Regions from separate parts of the Chitinolyticbacter meiyuanensis genome, predicted to be linked through region 3. Evidence: predicted binding sites of a transcription regulator. Region 3 holds the regulator's gene; each other region holds the start of a gene.
The links. The regulator FNR, encoded in region 3, switches genes on or off when oxygen is low (the NO sensors DNR and NnrR bind a similar motif). The targets are predictions, from matches to a motif close to TTGATNNNNATCAA.
Positions count from the first base shown of each region.

Region 1 (7,348 bases), 270 kb from region 3:
CCATGCTGTTCAGCAGCGACAGCACCACCACCATGGGCACGATGATGCGCCCGGCGCCGATCACGAAATCGCGCAACCGCTGCATCGCACGGCGGGCGATCACCGTCGGACTGGGCAGGTGATAGCGCGGCAGCTCCATCACCAGCGGCGCCCCGTCGCCCGGCAGCAGGCTGTGGCGCAGCAGCCAGGCCGTCGCCACCGCGCAGGCCATGCCGACGAGATACAGCGCGAACACCACGTTCTGGCCGCTGGCGGGGAAGAAGGCGGCCGCAAACAACGTGTAGACCGGCAAGCGCGCGCCGCAGGACATGAACGGTGCCATCATCGCGGTCAGGATGCGGTCGCGCCGGTTTTCCAGCGTGCGTGTCGCCATGATGGCGGGCACGTTGCAGCCAAAGCCCAACAACAAGGGGACAAAGGCCTTGCCGGGCAGGCCCAACGCACGCATCGCGCGGTCCATCACGAAGGCGGCCCGCGCCATGTAGCCGCTGTCCTCCAGCGCGGACAGGATCAAGTACAGGCTCGCGATCACCGGCACGAAGGTCGCCACCGTCTGTACCCCACTGCCAGCACCGCGCTGCAGCACGATCAACCATTCGGGTATGCCAGCCTGCGCCAGCCAGTGAGCCGGGCCATCGACCAGCAGCGCGGCAAAACCCTGGTCGAACACGTCGATAAAGGCACTGCCGACGTCGATGGTGAACAGGAACATCAAATACATCACGCCGATGAATACCGGTAAACCCAGCCACCGGTTGAGCACGATGCGATCGATGCACTCGGTCAGCGAGTGGGATGCCAGGCCAGAGACCCTGCGCGCGGCGCGGCATGCATCCCCGGCAAAACGATAGCGGGCATCGGCAATCAGGATGTCGGGCTCCAGCCCTTCCGCTGCGGTGATCTGTGCCTGGGCCAAGGCGACTTGCGGCAACAGCCTTGCATGCTGCCGCTCGGCCTCGGCATCGCCCTCGAGCAGGCGTAGCGCAGTCTGAGTTGTCGCAACCCTGCCCGCGTCCATTTCGGCGGCCAGCATCGTGACGGCATGCTCCACCGAAGCCGGCAGATCGAGCGCCACGCCCGGCGCAGCGCCCTGCCCGGCGGCAATGGCCGCCTTCAGCTCGCGTATGCCACGCCGCCGCGCCGCGGAAACGGCGAGCACCGGGCAACCGAGGCGCACCGCCAGTACCTCGGTATCGATCTCGACCCCGGCTGCCTGGGCCACATCGACCATGTTGAGCACCACCAGCACCTTCACGCCCTGCGCCAGCAATTGGGTGGTGAGGTAGAGATTACGTTCGAGGTTGGCGGCATCGACGATATCAACTACCAGATCGGCCGCGCCGCTACGCAGGTAGTCGCGTGCCACGCGCTCGTCCGCCGCACCATCACCGGCTGTGTTCAGCGTGTAGACACCGGGCAGGTCGACCAGCTCGATGCGCGCCATGCCATGCCGCAGCACGCCGCTCTTGCGCTCGACCGTCACCCCCGGCCAGTTGCCGACCTGCTGGTTGCTGCCGGTCAGCACGTTGAACAGGGTAGTCTTGCCGCTATTGGGGTTGCCGATCAGCGCGACCGTGCGCGGGGTGCTCATCGCACCGGCTCCACCAGCAACATCGCTGCCTCGTGCTTGCGCAGGCTCAGCGTGTAGCCGCGCAGGGTCAGCTCGTACGGATCACCGAGTGGCGCCACCCGCACCACGGTGAATACGGTGCCCGGCATCAGCCCCATCGCCAGCAGGCGCTGGCGATAGGCCTTTTGCCCTGCCCCGTAGGCCAGCACGGTACCGCGCTCGCCCGACTGCATCGCCGACAGTTGCATGATCGCCACTCCGTATTGATAGTGGTTCTCATTTTTCATCTTGGCGGGTCGGCGCGTGTTGACACGCATCAAGCCGGGCGCTGTCGACGATGTACAAATGCTGCGGGAGCGAAAGCTGAAAACGACAAAGCCGGCACAAGGCCGGCTTCGTAGTGACACCGGTAGCGAAACCGATGTAAGGGTGGTGGAGCTAAGCGGGATCGAACCGCTGACCTCTTGCATGCCATGCAAGCGCTCTCCCAGCTGAGCTATAGCCCCACAATGCTGGCGTCGATACGACATGGTCGGACCAACGTATTGGCGTCCCCACGGGGATTCGAACCCCGGTTATCGCCGTGAAAGGGCGGTGTCCTAGGCCTCTAGACGATGGGGACTGAGGCGACGCTGCTTCATACGGACAACAACGCGACATGTAGGTGGCGCACCCGGAGCGATTCGAACGCCCGACCCTCTGGTTCGTAGCCAGATACTCTATCCAACTGAGCTACGGGTGCGCAGCAAACTTTACTGGTAGGCCGATATTGCCAAGCCCGAGCCAAGATTAACTTGGCGTCCCCACGGGGATTCGAACCCCGGTTATCGCCGTGAAAGGGCGGTGTCCTAGGCCTCTAGACGATGGGGACGTCTAAAACTTCACTTTCAGAATCAAATCGGTCGCCGAAGCGACCGACTCTGGGATTTTGGTGGAGCTAAGCGGGATCGAACCGCTGACCTCTTGCATGCCATGCAAGCGCTCTCCCAGCTGAGCTATAGCCCCGAAAGAGATGCGCATATTAGACGCCACCGCCCCCTTCGTCAAGCCATTGCAGCAATTTTTTCGCAGCGCGGCTTACCAGGGTGCCCACCAGGCACGATCATCGAGGAAATCGGCCGACAGCACTGTGCTGTTCGGATAGTTCTGGGCCAGCACCCGCTTGGTGTCGTCGCGCAAGTCATTGAGGCCCAGCTTGTCGTAGGCCAGCACCATCATGCCGAGTGCGGGCTCAACCTGTTTAGTGTTGGTATAGGTCTCGATCACATACTTGCCACGATTGGCGGCAGCAAGGTAGGCGCCGCGCTTGTAGTAATACTTGGCGACATGCAGCTCGTAGTTGGCCAGCGCGCCGATCAGGTAACCCATCCGCGCCTCGGCATCGCCTGCATAGCGGCTCTCGGGGAAACGGGTAACCAGTTGCTTGAAGCTTTCGAATGAATCACGCGCCGCCTGCGGATCGCGCTCGGACATGTCCTGCTTGGCCAACCACGACAGGAAACCCTGCGATTCGTTGAAATGGACCAAACCACGCAGGTAGAGCGCATAGTCCATCGACGGATGCGCCGGGTACTGCTTGATGAAGCGATCGATCGACGACAGCGCCAGCAGCGGCTCCTGATCCTTGTAGTGGTTGTACGCCGACTCCAGCATTGCCTGCTGCGCATAGCGGCCGTAGGGATAGCGTGCCTCCAGCTTTTCCAGCAGCTTGTTCGATGCCTCGAAGTTCTTGTCGGCCTGCTCGGCCTTGGCTTGGGCATAGAGCTTTTCGGCCGACCAGCCGCGCGTCTCGTCCTGCTCGGTGGGGGTGGAGGAGCAGCCGACGATCAGGGCGGCAGCAATCGAAGCAGCAAGGAAACGCGGTAGAATCTTGTTCATGATGCATTCCGAAATCGAATCCGACGATTATAACGAGTTCGCCGATACGCGTGTCCTGACCGCGCCGGATGATATTGCCGGTGAACGGCTCGATGCGGCACTCGCCAAGTTGCTGCCGGAGTTCTCCCGCAGCCGGCTTGCCAGCTGGATCAAGGATGGCCGCGTCACCATCGATGGTGAGACCGCCAGTCCCAAGACCAAGCTGTGGGGCGGCGAGAAGCTGCTGGTGGACGCCGAACCGGATCCGGAAACGGTGGCGTTTCAGGCCGAGGATGTGCCGCTCGACATCGTTTACGAGGACGACGCCATCCTGGTGCTGAACAAGCCAGCCGGGCTGGTCGTCCATCCCGGCAGCGGCAACTGGTCCGGCACCGTGCTCAACGGTCTACTCCATCGCTATCCCGAACTGAAGGCAGTGCCGCGCGCCGGCATCGTGCACCGACTGGACAAGGACACCAGTGGCCTGATGGTGGTCGCCCGGACCTTATCCGCACAGAACCATCTGGTGCAGCAGTTGCAAGCCCGCACCGTGAAGCGCCACTACCTCGCGGTCGCGCAGGGGCTGGTCCGTGCCGATGGTACGGTCGATGCGCCGATCGGCCGCCACCCGCGCGAGCGGATCAAGATGGCGGTCACCGGCACCGGCAAGCCTGCCGTCACGCACTATCGGGTGCTGGAACGCTTTTCGGCGCACACGCTGGTCGAGTGTCGGCTGGAAACCGGACGCACTCACCAGATCCGCGTACATATGGCGCATCTCGGCCATCCGCTCGCCGCCGATCCGGTCTACGGCGGCCGTCCCAAGCTGTTCGCTCCCGAAATCATGTTGGCGCTGGAAGGCTTTTCCCGCCAGGCGTTGCACGCCAAGAAGCTGGCACTGGTACACCCGGTCAGCGGCAAGACCATGACCTGGCGCGCGCCGCTACCCGAGGATTTCGAGCTGCTGATCGCAGCACTGCGCGCCGAGCAGGGGCTCGCCGAAGAGGACTGGGACGACGATTGGGACGATGAGGACGACGATGGCATCGAGGTGGTGTATGTCCGCGATTGAAGCCTTGCCAGTACTCGTGCCCGACTGGCCGGCGCCACCACGGGTGCGTGCCCTCGTCACCACGCGCGCCGGTGGCATCAGCAGCGCGCCGTTCGATGCGCTGAACCTCGGCGATCATGTCGGCGATGACCCGGCGCACGTTGCCGAGAACCGGCGTCGCGTCGCGGCGCTGCTGCCGGGAGAGCCACTGTGGCTTACGCAGGTGCACGGCACCCGCGTGGCCGAGGCCGGCGTCGACATAATCGGCGCCGAAGCCGATGCATCTGCCGCACGGGCGCCGGGCGTCGTCTGCGCCATCATGACGGCCGATTGCCTGCCGTTGCTGCTGTGCGATCGCGCCGGCAGCGTGGTCGGTGCCGCACACGCAGGTTGGCGTGGCCTGGCCGATGGCGTGATCGAAGCGACAGTCGCCGCCATGCAATGCCCGACCGGCGAACTGATGGCTTGGCTGGGCCCGGCCATCGGAGCCGATGCGTTCGAGGTCGGTGACGAAGTCCGGGCGACCTTCGTTGCTCACGACGCTACAGCCGCAGCAGCCTTTCGCCCTGGCAAGCAAGCTGGAAAATGGTGGGCCGACATCTACCTGCTCGCCCGCCAACGGCTCGCCCGTCTTGGCATCGAGGCTGTCTACGGCGGGCAGCATTGCACCGTGACCGATGACGCTCGCTTCTTCTCCTACCGCCGGGACGGGCAGACCGGCAGAATGGCTTCGCTGATCTGGCTGCAAACCTAATCGTCAGCCAGTCCTTGTCCAAGTGACGGCTTAGGCGCAGCCATCGCACGGGTTCGGCTCACGCCTCGGCAGCACTTGCATTACGCCACAAAGTTGCATTTGTGGGTATACTGACGGACTTCGTTACCCGCCAATCCGTCGCACGCCATGAGCACCCTGAGCTGGATCATCACCGCAAGCCTGCTGGGCAGCCTGCTGAGCGTAGGCGCTGCCTGCGTCATCGCCTATCTCGCCAAGCCGCACTGGGTGCCCAAGCTCGTCAGCTTCGCCGTCGGTGCGCTGCTCGCTGCGGTATTCCTCGAAATCCTGCCGCACGCCTTCGGCGGACACGAGCACGGCGAGATGCACGGCGCCGCCGCCATCGCGCAGCAAACGCATGTCGATCATCACGACCACGACGCGCACGGTGAGGAAGAACACGAGCACGGCCTAGAGGATGGCGCAGTCAATATCGCCGGCGTATCGGCCACGCTGCTCGCCGGCATCCTGCTGTTCTTCGTGCTGGAAAAGCTGGTGATCTGGCGGCATTGCCACCACCAGCAATGCGAAGCCCATGATGGCCAGACACACGACCAGCACCACCACGGGCATGGCCACGGGCACCACCACGACGAGCACGACCACGGCCGGGCGGGCGCCATGATCATGATCGGCGACACCTTCCACAACTTCCTCGATGGCGCGGTGATCGCCGCCGCCTTCATGGCCGATACCTCCGTCGGCATCGCCACGGCACTGGCCATCATCGCCCACGAGATCCCGCAGGAAGTCGGCGACTTCATCGTGCTGCTGCATTCGGGCTACAGCAAGGCCAAGGCACTGCTGTTCAATGTCGTCTCCTCGCTGGCCGCGCTGGCCGGCGGCCTGCTCGCCTACTTCTCGCTGCAGACGGTGCAGGCGCTGCAGCCCTACATCCTGGCGCTCGGCGCGGCCAGCCTGATCTACGTGGCGATCGCCGACCTGATTCCCGGCCTGCACAAGCGCACCCGGCTCTCGGATACGGTCCAGCAAGTGGCGCTGATCTCCGCTGGCGTACTGCTGATCGCCCTGCCCCACCTCTTTCTGCCGCACTGAGCGACCACCGGGCGGTATGCCTCCAGCCTCGTGGTAAGCTCGGCGGCAGTTCAACATCGCCAGCTGCCATGTACCGTTCCCGACCTGGACTGATCGCCATTGCCCTGCGCAGCCTCGCGCTGCGCGGCAATCCCATCGAGCACTGGCCCGCATCGCTGTTCTGGCTGATCTGGCTGACCGTGTTGTCGCTGGGTGTGGAGATCGGCGCCCAGATCTGGTGGCATGGCTACCCTGGCGAGATCAACGTTTTCGCCTTGCCGGCGGCGCTGATGCCGCTGCTGTGGCTGCTGCTGGTCGGCCAGTTGTTCGGCCCCAGCGAACAGCGCTGGGCGCAACGCGTGCCAGTGATGTGGCTGGCCCTGTCACTGCTGCTGGTACCAATACTGATCGGTGGCTATGAGCTGCTGCGCCAGCCCTGGTGGGACGGTCGCCCAGCCCAGCTGTGGCGCTATCGGCTGTCGTGGGCATTGTTGCTACTGCCATTCTGCTGGTTGGGCCTCGCGCTGCTGCGCCAGCTGTGGCCAAGCGGGCGGCTACGGGCACTGGTCGCCACGCTGGTCACGATCGGCGGACTGCTTGGCTTTCAGCTCTACTACCCCGACTCGCAACTGTGGCTGGCCGATACGCCGGACACTCAGGACATCGCCGAGCCGGTCGATTTGGCCCCGCCACTGCCGGAGACCGCGCTATTCTTCCGGCAACCCGAATTGCTGCGCCAGGCGCTGGATCGGCTGAGTCCGGAGACCCCTGGCGTCGCCGACGTCTACACCATCACCGTGGCCGGCTACGGCGGGCAATCGGTGTTCCTGCGCGAGGCTGAAGCTGCACGCCAGCGCTTTGCCGATCCGCGCGGCGGGCACGACGTGCTGCTCGCCAACGCAGCCACCAGTGCCGACCGCCTGCCGATGGCCAGCCGCGACACGCTGGCCGCCGCGATCCGCGAAGTAGGCGAGGTGATGAACCCCGACGAGGATCTATTGGTGCTCTACCTCACAAGCCATGGTGGCAGCGATCACGCGTTCAGCCTGTCCTATCCCGATCT
Region 1 covers NZ_CP041335.1:1,452,074-1,459,421, reverse strand. Annotated here, with positions in the region: gene feoB (Fe(2+) transporter permease subunit FeoB) at 1-1,591, opposite strand, end outside; gene FLM21_RS20780 (FeoA family protein) at 1,588-1,857, opposite strand; tRNA gene FLM21_RS07000 (tRNA-Ala) at 2,001-2,076, opposite strand; tRNA gene FLM21_RS06995 (tRNA-Glu) at 2,117-2,192, opposite strand; tRNA gene FLM21_RS06990 (tRNA-Arg) at 2,236-2,312, opposite strand; tRNA gene FLM21_RS06985 (tRNA-Glu) at 2,366-2,441, opposite strand; tRNA gene FLM21_RS06980 (tRNA-Ala) at 2,500-2,575, opposite strand; gene FLM21_RS06975 (outer membrane protein assembly factor BamD) at 2,648-3,448, opposite strand; gene rluD (23S rRNA pseudouridine(1911/1915/1917) synthase RluD) at 3,447-4,499, shown strand; gene pgeF (peptidoglycan editing factor PgeF) at 4,486-5,232, shown strand; gene FLM21_RS06960 (ZIP family metal transporter) at 5,380-6,306, shown strand; gene FLM21_RS06955 (C13 family peptidase) at 6,375-7,348, shown strand, end outside.
Region 1: the regulator FNR is predicted to act here: its motif matches at 1,877-1,890, upstream of FLM21_RS20780 (FeoA family protein).

Region 2 (7,348 bases), 1.2 Mb from region 3:
CCGACAAGGCGCGGGCCTTTGCCGGCGACTTCGGTGCCGTTGCCTGCGATAGCGTCGAGGCGCTGCTCGCCAGCGAGATCGATGCCGTCTACATTGGCACCCCACACACCAGCCACGCGACCTACAGCATCGCCGCGATGCAGGCCGGTCACGCCGTGCTGTGCGAGAAGCCCGCAGCCGTGTCGCTGGCCGAACTGGAAACGGTGCTGGCGGTGGCGCAGAAAACCGGGCGGCTTTTCATGGAGGCGATGAAGCCGCCGTTCTATCCGCTGTTCCAGAAGCTCGACGAACATCTGGGGCGCGATCCCATCGGAGCCATCCGCTACGTGCGCGCCGGCTTCGCCAATCCCACCGTGCCGGCAGGGCATGCACTGTTCGACCCGACGATGGCTGGCGGCAGCCTGCTCGACATCGGCATCTATGGTGCTTTCCTCGCCACGCGCTACCTCGGTGCGATGCGCGAAGCGCAGACACTGGGGCGGCTCTCGGGCAGCGGCGTGGATCTGTTCGCGGCGGTGAACGCGCAGCACGAGCGTGGCGTGTCGCAGATCTATTGCGGCATGGATGTGTCCGGCGCGGGCGATGCGATGCTGGCGGGCGAGGTTGGCCATGTGCTGATCCACGAGAAGTGGTGGAGCCCGCTGCGTGCAACCATTGCCTACACCGATGGCCGCCGGGTCGAGATCGATGCGCCCGCCGTCGGCAGCGGCCTCAATTACGAATCAGCGCACTTCTGCGAGCTGCTGCGTGCGGATGCCACGGAGAGCCCCCTGCTCAGCCACGCGCAAAGCCGCGCGATGATAGCCCTGCTCGACACGGCCCGTGCAGGGCTGGGCCTCGTCTACCCGTTCGAGCGCTGATGGCGGTCAGCCCGTCGCGTGCTCCTGCCAAGTGAGCCACACCCGCAGGTCGAATTCCAGCTGGTGGTAATCCGGCTCCATATGGCAGCACAGCTGGTAGAAGGCCTTGTTGTGGTCCTTCTCCTTCAGGTGTGCCAGTTCGTGCGCCACGATCATCGCGAGAAATTGCGGTGGCAGCGCGCGGAACAGCGCGGCGATGCGGATCTCGTTCTTACGCTTGAGCTTGCCGCCTTGCACCCGGCTGGCGAAGGTGTTGCTGCCGAGTGTGCCGCTGACCAAGTCGAGCTGGTTGTCGTACAGCACCTTGGAAGGCGGTGGCGCGTTGCGCAGAAAGCGCTGCTTGCGCGCCTGCACGTAGTCGTACAGCGCAGCATCCGATTGCACCGGGTTGGCATCCGGATAGCGTTGCTGTAGCCACGTGCCGAGCCGGCCTTCGTCGAGCAACGCGGTCACGCGTTCGACGAGGTGGGATGGGTAGGCGGCGAGATAACGGTGGGCGGGCATGGCGGCGCTGGATGGCAAAAAGCCCAGCCTTGCGGCTGGGCTTCGTGTCTGGTGGGTCGTGCGGGACTCGAACCTGCGACCAACGGATTAAAAGTCCGCTGCTCTACCAACTGAGCTAACGACCCGTGCAAAGACCGGAATCTCGGCACTTGGTACTACTAATGAAAAACCGGCTTGTGGCCGGTTTCTCGTATTGGTGGGTTGTCACAGGCTCGAACTGTGGACCTACGGATTAAGAGTCCGCTGCTCTACCAACTGAGCTAACAACCCGAAGAGGGCCGAATAGTAGCCCGGCCCCGGATAGGTGTCAACACTCCGCTGTAAAATAGTTGGCCGGGCTGGGAGGCGGGCTGTCCCCGATGCCGGGTGCTGCCGGCTGCGGGTTACACTCGGGGCTTTGTTGGCCAAGGAAAACACAGATGCGCATCCTTCACACCATGCTGCGGGTAGGCAACCTGGAGCGCTCGCTCGCCTTCTATACCGAGGTGCTCGGCATGAAGCTGTTGCGGCGCAAGGACTACCCGGATGGGCGCTTCACGCTGGCCTTCGTCGGCTATGGCGAGGAATCGGAAACGGCGGTGCTCGAGCTCACCCATAACTGGGATTCCGACCGCTACGAGCTCGGCACCGGCTATGGTCATATCGCGCTGGAGGTGCAGGATGCGTATGCGACCTGTGACGCGGTGCGCGCCAAGGGCGGCAAGGTGACGCGCGAGGCCGGGCCGATGAAGCATGGCACCACGGTGATCGCCTTCGTCGAGGATCCGGACGGCTACAAGATCGAGTTCATCCAGCGCGGCACCCAATGATCGCCGGCCGCCGATGGCGGCCATCCCACCACTCTTGCGATGGGCCTTCGCATGAACAAACTGACCCCGCTGTTGCTCGGCCTCGTTCCCATGCTGGGGCAGGCCGCGCAGCTTGACGGCAGCCAGCTCTCCCTGCAGTGGGCGCTGCCCTTTGCCGGCATTCTCCTGTCGATCGCGCTGTTTCCGCTGCTGGCGCCGCATTTCTGGCATGCCCATTTTGGCAAGGTGGCAGCCTTCTGGTCTGCGGCGTTCCTTATCCCGTGCGCGCTGGCGTTCGGGCCGGGCGTGGCCGGCGGGGTGGTGGCGCACGCCCTCGTCGACGAGTTCATCCCCTTCATCATCCTGCTGTTCGCGCTCTACACCATTTCTGGCGGCATCCTGGTATGGGGCAACCTGCACGGTTCGCCGGCGCTCAATACCGGCATCCTGGCGCTGGGTTCGCTGCTGGCTTCCATCATGGGGACCACCGGCGCAGCAATGCTGCTGATCCGGCCGCTGCTCAAGGCCAACGACAATCGCCAGCACAACGTGCACGTGGTGGTGTTCTTCATCTTCCTGGTGGCCAACATCGGCGGCGGCTTGACTCCGATCGGCGATCCGCCGCTGTTCCTCGGCTTTCTCAAGGGCGTGAGCTTCTTCTGGACCTTGGAGCACATGCTGCTGCCGGTGCTGTTGTGTGTCGCCATCCTGCTGGCACTGTTCTATGTCATCGATCGTCACTACTTCACCAAGGAAGGCGTGCTTCCGGTGGATAAGACGCCGGATACCGAGGGCATCAAGCTGTTTGGCACGTTCAACTTCGCGCTGATCGTCGGCGTGGTGGCGGCGGTGGTGATGTCCGGCGTGTGGAAGCCAGGCATCGAGTTCGAATTCGCAGGGGCGTCGCTATCGCTGCAGGATCTGGTGCGCGATGTGGTGCTGATCGTGCTGGCGCTGGCCTCACTCAAGTTCACGCCCAAGCAGGTGCGCGCCGGCAACGATTTCAACTGGTTCCCGATGCAGGAGGTGGGCAAGCTGTTCGCTGCCATCTTCATCGTGATGGCGCCCGCCATTGCCATCCTGCGCGCGGGCGAGGCGGGGCAGCTGGCGCCGCTGGTGCGCACGGTATTCGATGCCTCGGGGGCGCCGCGCGATTTCATGTTCTTCTGGATGACCGGGGCGCTGTCGGCCTTCCTCGACAACGCGCCGACTTATCTCGTGTTCTTCAATCTGGCGCATGGCGATGCAGCGCATCTGATGACCGATATGGCGAGTACCTTGCTCGCGATCTCGGCAGGCGCGGTGTTCATGGGCGCGATGAGCTACATCGGCAATGCGCCCAACTTCATGGTCAAGGCGGTGGCGGAAGACCGCGGCGTGAAGATGCCGAGCTTCTTCGGCTACATGGCGTGGTCCGCATTGATCCTGTTGCCGCTGTTCGTGATCGTCACGCTGGTGTTCTTCCACGTGTAGGCGCAGCAAAGCTGTGCTGGCGCGATATAGCAAGCCCGGCTCACGCCGGGCTTCTTTTCCTTGTCATCTGGATACTTCCTACTAGCCCGGAACTTGCTTCGTCCTTGAATATCAGCTTTAGTGATTACTCACATCAGCCCGTGCCACTCCTCGGGCTTTGACCTGCATCAGTTCGCTGAAACCTGAACGGCATAGACTGCAATCCTAACGAGGCGGCGAACCCGCCCAATCCATCACAAACCGCTAACGAGGTGTACCGTGGCTAAAAAAGCGCTGAACAAAGACTTGCTGGAGAAGATGCACAAGTACTGGATGGCGGCCAACTACCTGTCCGTCGGCCAGATCTACCTGCTGAACAATCCGCTGCTGAGGGAACCCCTCAAGCGCGAACACGTGAAGCCGCGTCTGCTGGGCCACTGGGGCACCACACCGGGTTTGAATTTCGTCTACGTGCACGCCAACCGCCTGATCAAGGAACGCGACCTCAACATGATCTACATCGCCGGCCCTGGCCATGGCGGTCCGGGTCTGGTCGCCAATACCTGGCTGGAAGGCAGCTACGAAGAGTTCTATCCGAGCATCGATCGTTCCGAAGCAGGCATGCAGCGCCTGTTCAAGCAGTTTTCCTTCCCGCGTGGCATCCCGTCGCACGTGGCACCGGAAACCCCGGGCTCGATGCACGAAGGCGGTGAACTCGGTTATTCGCTGTCGCACGCCTTTGGCGCGGCCTTCGATAATCCGGACCAGGTGGTGCTCGCCGTGGTCGGCGATGGCGAAGCCGAAACCGGCCCGCTCGCCACCAGCTGGCACTCGAACAAATACCTGCACCCGGTGAACGACGGCTTCGTCATCCCCATCCTGCACTTGAACGGCTACAAGATCGCCAACCCGACCTTGCTGGCGCGCCTCTCCAAGGATGAGGTGACCAAGCTGTTCGAGGGCTATGGCTACAAGCCGCACTTTGTCGAGCTGAAGAAGGAAACCTTCAACGACAAGCCCGAATCGTTCAACGACATCCACCAGGAAATGGCCAGCACGCTCGACGCCGTGATGGATGAACTCACCGCTATTCGGGCCAAGGCCAAGGAACAGCAGGCTGCCGGCAAGCCGATTGAGCGCCCGCAATGGCCGATGATCGTGATGCGCACGCCCAAGGGCTGGACCGGGCCGAAGGAAATCAAGGGCCTCAAGGTCGAGGATTACTGGCGTAGCCACCAGGTACCGTTCTCCGATATGGACAAGGAAAACGTCAAGAACCTGGAAAAGTGGATGAAGAGCTACGAGCCGGAAACGCTGTTCGACCAAGGTGGTGCCTTCCGTGCCGAGCTGGCCGCCATCGCGCCGACCGGCATCCATCGGATGGGCAGCAACCCGGTGGTACATGGCCAGGCCAGCAAGGACCTGCGCATGCCGGACTTCCGCAAGTACGAGGTGAAGTTCGCCAAGCCGGGGACCGAGAACGCCGAAGCCACCCGCGAGATGGGCAAGTTCCTGCGCGACGTGATGGACAACAACAAGGCTGAGCAGAACTTCCGCATCTTCGGCCCGGACGAGACTGCATCCAACCGCTGGAACAACGTGTTCGAAGTGTCGGGCAAAACCTGGTTCGCCGATTACTTCAAGGAAGACAAGGCCAACGATCACCTGGCGCAAGATGGCCGCGTGATGGAAATCCTCTCCGAGCACACCTGCCAGGGCTGGCTCGAGGCCTATAACCTGACCGGCCGCCACGGCTTCTTCAGCTGCTACGAGGCGTTCATTCACGTGATCGACTCGATGTTCAACCAGCACGCCAAGTGGCTGAAGACCACCAAGCACATCAACTGGCGCAAGCCGTTGCCGAGCTTGAACTACCTGCTGACCAGCCACGTGTGGCGTCAGGATCACAACGGCTTCTCGCACCAGGATCCAGGTTTCATCGACCACGTGGTGAACAAGAAGGCCGAGGTGATCCGCGTCTATCTGCCGCCAGATGCCAATACCCTGCTGTCCGTCACCGATCACTGCCTGCGCTCGCGTCACTACGTGAACGTGGTGGTGGCCGGCAAGCAGCCTGCGCTGCAGTACTTGACCATGGATCAGGCGATCAAGCACTGCACCAAGGGGGTGGGGATCTGGGACTGGGCGTCCAATGACCAGGATGGCGAGCCGGATGTGGTGATGGCCTGCGCCGGTGAAATCCCGACCATGGAAGCACTGGCCGCGACCGACCTGTTGCGCCAGCACTTCCCGGATTTGAAGATCCGCTTCGTCAACGTGGTCGACCTGATGACGCTGCAGCCGGAGGAAGAGCACCCGCACGGCCTGTCTGATCGCGAGTTCGATTCGATCTTCACTGCCGACAAGCCGATCATGTTCGCGTTCCACGGCTACCCGTGGCTGATCCACCGCATGACCTATCGTCGCAATGGCCACAGCAACATCCATGCGCGTGGCTACATCGAGGAAGGCTCCACCTCGACACCGTTCGACATGGTGGTGGTCAACCAGCTCGACCGCTTCAACCTGGCCATCGACGTGATCGACCGCGTGCCCAAGCTTGCCAAGATCGGCGCCCATGTGCGGCAGAAGTTCGTCGACAAGCTGGTTGAGCACGAGCAGTACATCGCCGAAGTCGGCGACGACCTGCCGGAAGTGAAAAACTGGAAGTGGCCGTACTGATCTGACCGCCGCTTCACCTTGTCACTCGGCCCGCCGCAAGGCGGGCTTTTTTTATGCCATGGCCTGGGCGATGGCTTGGCGCCGCGCCTCGGCCACCCGTTCGGGGATACGTGCCTTGTCCGTGCACTCCCCAGCGATGGCACCGGCGTCCACAGCGCGTGCTGCGTTGAGTAGCCGGCGCAGGTAAGCCACCTGTGGGTAGTCGCTGTGCTCGAAGCCGGTGCGACCGCGGGCGTCGGCAAGGCAGGCATCGAGGAACTGGCCGAAGCGCTCGGGCTTGCGGAGCGCATCGCCGCGCTGGAACAACTCCAGCACCGTGCCGGGCTTGAGCTCCAGCGCGCGGTGCACCAGCAGGTGTTCGCGACAGGTGAGCAGGGCGAGATCGCGGCATTCGGCCGGGGCGCGCAACCGCTGCGACAGCGCCTCGACCAGCGGCACGCCGGCAGCCTCATGGCCGATGTGGCGCGGCAACACGTCGGCGGGCGTCACCGCCTTGCCGAGATCGTGGCACAACGCGGCGTAGCGAGTGGCCAGCGGCCAGCCTTGGCGAGCGGCGTAATCGAGCACCAGCATCACGTGCACGCCGGTATCGACTTCCGGGTGGTAGTCGGCACGTTGCGGCACGCCCCACAACGCATCGACCTCGGGTGCGATGCGCGCCAGCGCGCCACACGCGCGCAGCACGGTGAACATGCGACTCGGCTGCTCGGCCATCAGGCCGCGTGCCAGCTCCTGCCACACCCGTTCCGGCACCAGGTGGTCGACTTCGCCATCGGCGACCATCTGCCGCATCAGGTCCAGCGTCTCGTCCGCCACATCGAAGCCGAAGCGCGCGGCAAAGCGCGCCAGCCGCAGCACCCGCACGGGATCCTCGACGAAGGCCGGCGACACATGGCGCAGCAGACGCGCGGCGATGTCGGCCTGGCCGTCGTAGGGGTCGATCACGTCGCCGGCTTCATCCTCGGCCATCGCGTTGATGGTCAGATCGCGCCGCGCCAGGTCGTCTTCCAGCGTCACGGCCGGGTCGGTGAACACGGTGAAGCCTTTATAGCCACGGCCGCT
Region 2 covers NZ_CP041335.1:489,049-496,396, forward strand. Annotated here, with positions in the region: gene FLM21_RS02220 (Gfo/Idh/MocA family protein) at 1-860, shown strand, start outside; gene FLM21_RS02225 (M48 metallopeptidase family protein) at 867-1,364, opposite strand; tRNA gene FLM21_RS02230 (tRNA-Lys) at 1,414-1,489, opposite strand; tRNA gene FLM21_RS02235 (tRNA-Lys) at 1,559-1,634, opposite strand; gene gloA (lactoylglutathione lyase) at 1,784-2,173, shown strand; gene FLM21_RS02245 (sodium:proton antiporter) at 2,225-3,625, shown strand; gene FLM21_RS02250 (phosphoketolase family protein) at 3,884-6,286, shown strand; gene FLM21_RS02255 (multifunctional CCA addition/repair protein) at 6,338-7,348, opposite strand, start outside.
Region 2: the regulator FNR is predicted to act here: its motif matches at 3,783-3,796, upstream of FLM21_RS02250 (phosphoketolase family protein).

Region 3 (7,348 bases):
GAGATGGCCCTGTACGCTGGTCTCGCATTCGGCTTTACCACTGCGTTGCAGCTCCAGATAGAAGCTGTCGGGGAATTGCGCGGCCCACCACTGCGCAGCCGAGGTGGCGGCCTCGTAGTTGCCATTGACCAGTGCCTGGCCGATTTCGCCCAGGTGCGCGCCGGAGAGGCAGATCAGGTCTGCGTTGGACTTGGCGGCCAGCCATTCCTTCTTCAGTTCGCCATAGCCGCGGTACTGGTTGTGCAGGTAGGCGTCGGTGAGCAACTCGCAGAGGCGGCCATAGCCAGCCCGGTTCTTGGCCATCAGCAGCACGCGGAAGGGCTTGTCGCGATCTTCCTCGTTCTCGATGCGGGCATCGATGCCGATGATGGGCTTGATGCCGGCGGCGCGACAGGCCTTGTACTGCTTGACCATGCCAAAGAGGTTCATCAGGTCCGACACACCGAGCGCGGGCTGGCCGAGCTCGGCGGCACGCTTGACGGCGTCATCAATGCGGACGATGCCGTCGACGACGGAAAATTCGGAATGCAGGCGGAGATGGATAAAGGCGGGCGCGTTCATCGGCGCATTTTACCGCAGCTGGCCCGACCCGCGCCGGACGTGAGCGCGATCACTGCATGCCTCGCCGATCATCCCGCTACCCTTGTGGTACTTGCCAACATAGGGGTATGGTAGGGGTGTGTATCAGGAGGTGCTGTTATGGAGTCCATGTCCCTAGTCAATGCCGCGAGCAGCTCGCAGCCGTCCGAGTATGTCGTGACCAATACGGTGCTGCGCAAAGCGCTGGACATCCAGCAACAGAACGCCCTGTCGTTGCTGGAAGCGCTGCCGCAGCCGGCGGCATACAACAACCCTGCGAACCTGGGGCAGAACATCGACGTGAAAGCGTGATGATTCGCCAGTTGCGGAGCAAGGCGGCCATGGCCGCCTTTTTTACCGCCTGTCGCCAAAATGCTGCGGCGCACAATGGGATGCTTGACGCCCGAGGCGAGGCCGTCAAGAATCCGAATTGATGCAATGCACAATCCTTGGAGTCTGACGATGTTCAACACCCATCAGTACAACGAAGCCAACCAAGCTGGTCTGGAAAAATCGCTGCGTTTGTCGCAGATCGCACTGAACGGGGTGGAACGCCTCGTCAGCCTGCAGCTGGGCTTGGCCCGTGAAGTTCTTGCCAATCAAGCTGAAGCCGCCAAGGCGCTATCCGAAGTGAAGGACGTGCAAGGTCTGGTATCGCTGCAAAAGCAGCTGGCGCAACCGTCGGTCGACAAGGCCCTCGATGCGGCCCGCTCGGTGTTCGACGTGGCCAGCGCTACCCAGCATGAACTCAATCGTCTGGTCGAAGAGCAGGTGCTCGGTTTCAACAAGACGCTGCTGAGCTCACTCGACAAGGCTGCCGAAGTGGCGCCGGCCGGTTCCGGTGCAGCAGTCGCTGTGTTTCGCAATGCCTTCGAAACGGCTGCCAGCACCTACGATGCCGTAGCGCGCAGCACGCAGAAGATTGCCGGTGAACTCACCCAAGCTGCCGTGGCCGGCGCCGAGCAAGCCGCCAAGGCGGTGGCCCAGCCGAGCAAGGCCGTGGCCTGATCGACCCTATCCCCGTTGTTCTGTTGAGGGCAGCCTTACCGGCTGCCCTTTTTTACGTCTGGTTTTGCGGGTAGAGCGTGCTGATGGCGAGTGCGAGGCGGGTTGCCAGTTCGTGCTCGGCGGGCTGCTTGGCCAGATACGCTGCGGCCAGCAGTTGCAACTGATGCTGGGTATGGCTCGCCAATGCTTGCCAGCTTGCCGGATCAAAATGCGCAGTGCCGTGGGGCCCTCGTTCAGCCAGCCAGGCAACGACCTGCTGCTGTTGCTCGGCCCACAATGCGTTGGCTGTGCCGATGAAAGCCCCAGCACCATCGCTGCCGACATGCAGCCAGCCAGCCGGAGTGGGTGAAAGGGCATCTAGCCAGGGAATGGCGCGCTGCAGCGCACTGGCGTGGCCACCTACGGCCAGCATCCAGCCCAGGCGCTCGGCTGCAGGGTGGTCGAGCATGATGGCGATGTCGACGCTGAAGGGCGGTGGCTTGGAGCAGGCAATGCCCCCTACATTCAGATGCAGCGCTTCCGCGGCCCAGGGGGAGGGTGGTGTTTCGCCTGACCAGTCTGCCGGGCAGCCGGCGCGGCTCAGGCGGGCAAGCAAGCGCTCGCGTAGCCCCGTCGGCGCAGTCAGGCAGACGGGGCCCATGGCCTTAGCCCTGGCAGCTGTTGACCAGCTGCCGCAGCGAATCGATCTGCACGATCTCGATCAGTCGGTTCTGGACCTTGATGAAGCCTTGATCCTGGAATTTGGAGAGCGTGCGGCTCACTGTTTCCAGCTTGAGGCCGAGGTAGCTGCCGATTTCCTCGCGCGTCATCCGCAGGTGGAAGCTGGATGATGAATAGCCACGCAGCGCAAACCGTTGCGACAGGTTGAGCAGGAAGGCGGCGATGCGCTCCTCGGCCTTCATGTTGCCGAGCAGCAGCATCACCCCGTGGTCGCGCACGATTTCGCGGCTCATCACCTTGTACAGATGGTGTTGCAGCGCCGGCATCTTGCGCGCGAGTTCTTCCATTTCGGTGAACGGTAGCTCGCAGACCTGGCTGTCTTCCAGTGCCACGGCATCGCAGGTGTGGTGATCGGTGCTGACGGCGTCGAGCCCGATCAGGTCGCCGGTCATGTGAAAGCCGGTAACCTGTTCACGGCCATCCTCGGAGACCACACTGGTCTTGAAGAAGCCGAGCTTGACCGCGTAGAGCGCCCGGAACGGCTCGCCGCTGCGATAAAGCGCTTCGCCACGCTTGATGGGCCGCCCCTGGGTGACGAGCTCATCCACCTGCTTCATCTCGTCGGCGGATAGGCCGATGGGCAGGCAGAGTTCGCGCAGGCTGCAGGTAGAGCAGGCCTGGCGTAAATGCTTGATGCTGATGTCTTGCACCGGGATGGTGGAAAGCATGGGAATCCCTGGGTTGATGGCCATCCGGCGGTATGCCGTAGGGCGGCTGATTGTGCCTTGATCCCGATCAACGAGGTGCCCCGACACCGCACGTTAAGCTGGTCGACCCTGCAAACAGAACGGATGACCGCGGTGACGCACGCATATGCCGGGCTGCAACAAGCCGAATTCGATCGCGACCTGATTGTCCGCTATGACGGCCACGGGCCGCGCTATACCTCCTACCCCACTGCGGATCGTTTCGGACCGCTGCAGGCCGCTGCCTGGCAGCAGGCCGTCATTGCGCGCCAGCCGGGATCGGCGACAAAACCGCTTTCATTATATTTCCACCTGCCATTCTGCGACACGATTTGTTACTACTGCGCCTGTAACAAGGTGATCACGCGCCGCCGCGATCAGGCCGAGCCCTACCTCGGCTACCTGGAGCACGAGCTGGCCTTGACTGCCGACTTGATCGAGCAGCGGCCCCGAGCGCAGCAGTTGCACTTGGGAGGCGGTACGCCGACCTTCTTCAGCGATGCGCAGCTGGCCCGGCTGATGGCGGCTGTGCGTCGGCATTTCGAGCTCGATCCAGCAGGCGAATATGCCATCGAGATCGATCCGCGCAAGGTGGGCGTGCAGACCATGGCTGCGCTTGCGGAGATGGGGTTCAATCGTGTCAGCATCGGCGTGCAGGATTTCGACCCGGCTGTACAACGCGCAGTGAACCGGGTGCAGGGCGAGGCGGAAACCGCAGCGGTGATCGCCGCCGCGCGTGCCAACGGCTTTCGCTCGATCAGCCTCGACCTGATCTATGGCCTGCCGCTGCAAACCCGCGAAACCATGGCGCGCACGCTGGAACGCGTGGTCGCGTTGCGCCCGCACCGCATCGCGCTCTACAACTACGCGCACCTGCCGGAGCGCTTCCCGCCCCAGCGTCGCATCGATGCCCAGGCGCTGCCGGATGCTACTACCAAGCTCGATATCCTGGCCGACAGCATCGCGGCACTGCAGGCCGCAGGCTACGTCTACATCGGCATGGACCACTTCGCGCTGCCAGACGATGATCTCGCCCTCGCGCAGCGGCGCGGCCATCTGCATCGCAATTTCCAGGGCTATTCCACCCACGCCGATTGCGACTTGCTGGCCTTTGGCGTATCGGCCATCGGCATGGTGGGCGGCCACTACGCGCAGAACGCCCGCAAGCTTGACGACTACTACGCCGCACTCGATGCCGGCCAGTTGCCGACGGTGCGTGGCTATGCCATGTCGCGCGACGACCTGTTGCGCCGGGCGGTGATCCAGGCGCTGATGTGCCAGTTCCAGTTGTCGTTCGAGTCGTTCGAACCGGCCTACATGATTGATTTTTCGGTGTACTTTGCGGAAGAATTGCGACGCCTGCAGCTGCTCGAGATCGATGGCCTTGTCGTGCTGCGGCCGGATGGCATCGATGTGACGCCACGTGGCCGCCTGCTGGTGCGGACCATCGCCATGGTCTTCGACCGTTTCCTCATCCGCCAGCAACCCATCGTCGCCTATTCCCGCCTGATCTGATCCATGCTCGACCCCGCCCTGTTTTCGCTGTTCATTGCCGGACTGGTCGGTGGCGGCCACTGCCTTGGCATGTGTGGTGGGGTGGTCACCGCATTCACTTTGCAGCTGCCACCCGGGCCGCGCTGGCCGTATCTGCTGGGCTTCAATGTCGGGCGCCTGCTGGGCTACGGGCTGATCGGGGCGATTGCCGGCGCTGTCGGCAGTATTCCGGGCCTGCTTGCGCTGACGCTGGTGAAGACCGTGCTCTGGTGGCTGGCCAACCTGTTGCTGATCGTGATGGGCTGCTATATCGCTGGCTGGGCGGCATGGTTCACCCGCCTGGAAAGGCTAGGCGTGCCAGTCTGGGCGCGGGTGCAACCACTGCTGCGCCGTTTGTTGCCGATCCGATGGTTCTGGCAGGCCCTGGTGGCGGGCGCGCTGTGGGGGTGGCTGCCCTGTGGCTTGGTCTATACGGCCAGCCTTTCTGCGCTGGCAAGTGGTTCGACAGAAAATGGGATTTTGCTGATGTTGGCCTTTGGGTTGGGCACGCTGCCCAACCTGATGCTGATCGGCGCGGCGGCTGGGCGCTTACGGGCTTGGCTTGGCTATCGCTGGCTTCGGTCTATATTGGGTTTGTTGTTGATCGTGGTCGGCGTCTGGCGACTGGTTGCCGGGCTGCACTAGACCTACTTCCATCGGAAGCCCTATCCACAAAGCGGATGCCATGCTCTAAACTGCTCCGCTAAATTTGCTTACTAACAAGAAACAGTAGCTTTGGGGAGTGGCGTCGGATGCCTACGCCAATTTTGGTGGTCGACGATTCGGTCATGGCGCGCAAGATGCTGATCAAGGCCTTGCCACCGTCATGGGATGTTGAAATCACGCAGGCCGGCAACGGCATCGAAGCCTTGGCCGCGTATCGCGCCGGCAAGGCTGAGGTCATGTTCCTGGACCTGACCATGCCCGAGATGGACGGCTATACCGTGCTGGAAACGCTGCAGCGCGAAGGGCTCAACAGCTTTGTCGTCGTGGTTTCGGCCGATATCCAGCCCATGGCGCGCGAACGCGTTCGCCAGCTGGGGGCCGTGGCCTTCGTCAAGAAGCCGGTCGATGCCGCGCAGATCGAAGCGATCTTGCGCGAATACGGCATTTCGCTCTGACAGCGGGGACTATGATGATCGATCATCTGTTGCTCACCCCGGACCAGCGCGACGCGCTGCAGGAAGTCACCAACATCGCCATGGGGCAGGCCGGCTCCCAGCTGGCGCAGATCCTTGAATCCTTCGTGCAGCTGTCGGTGCCGCGCATCAACATCACCGAATCGGCTGCAATTTCCACCGGCATCGTCCAGCTCGTCGGCACACCGCAGTCGGTGACTGCGGCGCGCCAAGCCTTCAATGGCACGCTGCGCGGCGAAGCCATGGTCATCTACGACCAGGACGGCTGCCGCGATCTGGCCGACCTGATGGGCTATGAAGACGCGCTCGATGGCGCGGCGGACCGCGAGCTGCTGCTTGACGTGAGCAATGTGCTGGTCGGCGCCTGCCTCAATGGCATTGCCGAATTGCTGCAGGCCAAGCTCAGTTTTTCGGCGCCGACCATCATGGCGGAGAACGTCGAGGTCGGGCGGCTGATCAATCCGCAGCAGCTGACCTGGAACTACGCGCTCCTGGTGGAAGTGCACTTCACGCTCGAGGTGCGCGATTTCACCTGCCACCTGCTGACCCTGATGCCCGAGGAGTCCATCCTCACGCTCAAATCCGCGCTCGACGCCTTCATGGAAAACTTTTGATGACGGTATCGCTGGCCGACTTCATCGTCAGCGAGGTCAATGTCGGGGTCTTTGTCGTCGATCGCAGCTACCAGCTGCTGTTGTGGAACCGCTTCATGGCGCACCACAGTGGCATTGCGAGCGGGGATGCGGTCGGCCGTAGCCTGTTCGAGCTGTTCCCGGACCTGCCGCAAAAGTGGCTCGCCAAGAAGATCGACAGCGTGTTCGTGCTGAAGAACTTTGCCTTCACTTCGTGGGAGCAGCGGCCCTACCTGTTCCGCTTCGCCCACAATCGGCCGATCACCGGCGGCATCGACTTCATGCGGCAGAACTTCACCTTCATGCCGGTGCGCAACGATGAGGGCGAGGTGGAGGCTGTGGGCGTGACGCTGATCGACGCAACCGACAGCGCGATCTACCAGACCATGCTGCATACGGCGATGCAGAAACTGGAAGAGAGCTCCAATCGCGACGGTCTCACCAGCGTATTCAACCGCCGCTACGTCGACATGCGCTTGCACGACGAGATCCAGCGTATCGAGCGCTATCACGTCGAGCCGTTCAGCGTGCTGCTGTTCGATCTGGATCACTTCAAGAAGATCAACGACACCTACGGCCACCTCGCCGGCGACGAAGTGCTGCGCGAAGTGGCGCGGCGCACGCAGGCGGTGCTGCGCGAGCCCGACGTGTTCGGGCGCTACGGCGGCGAGGAGTTCATCCTGATCCTGCCGCAGACCGATGCTGAAGGCGCGCGAGCGGCGGCCGAGCGTATCCGCTTCGAGATTGCGGCCGATTCGGTTACCTCCGGCGATGACAAGATCACCGTCACCGCCAGTATCGGTGTGTCGGAGTTCGTTCCCGGCGTGACCACTGCCGAAGCGGTGGTGGCGCAGGCCGATACCGCGCTCTACGCGTCCAAGCACGCCGGACGTAATCGCGTCACTGTGTACTCGCCGCAACAGCCCGCTTCCGCCTGATCGGCACCGACGGCCGGCGGGTGCTGATGCATCGCCACACAAGGTCGCTGATTCTCCACACTTTATTCCCCTCGCATTGCCCCCGCCTGTGGCGCGCCGCACGTTTGCGGTGC
Region 3 covers NZ_CP041335.1:1,723,070-1,730,417, forward strand. Annotated here, with positions in the region: gene dnaE (DNA polymerase III subunit alpha) at 1-561, opposite strand, end outside; gene FLM21_RS08415 (YjfB family protein) at 709-891, shown strand; gene FLM21_RS08420 (phasin family protein) at 1,042-1,587, shown strand; gene FLM21_RS08425 (hypothetical protein) at 1,640-2,227, opposite strand; gene fnr (fumarate/nitrate reduction transcriptional regulator Fnr) at 2,232-2,975, opposite strand; gene hemN (oxygen-independent coproporphyrinogen III oxidase) at 3,099-4,508, shown strand; gene FLM21_RS08440 (sulfite exporter TauE/SafE family protein) at 4,512-5,171, shown strand; gene FLM21_RS08445 (response regulator) at 5,279-5,647, shown strand; gene FLM21_RS08450 (chemotaxis protein CheC) at 5,659-6,279, shown strand; gene FLM21_RS08455 (GGDEF domain-containing protein) at 6,279-7,235, shown strand.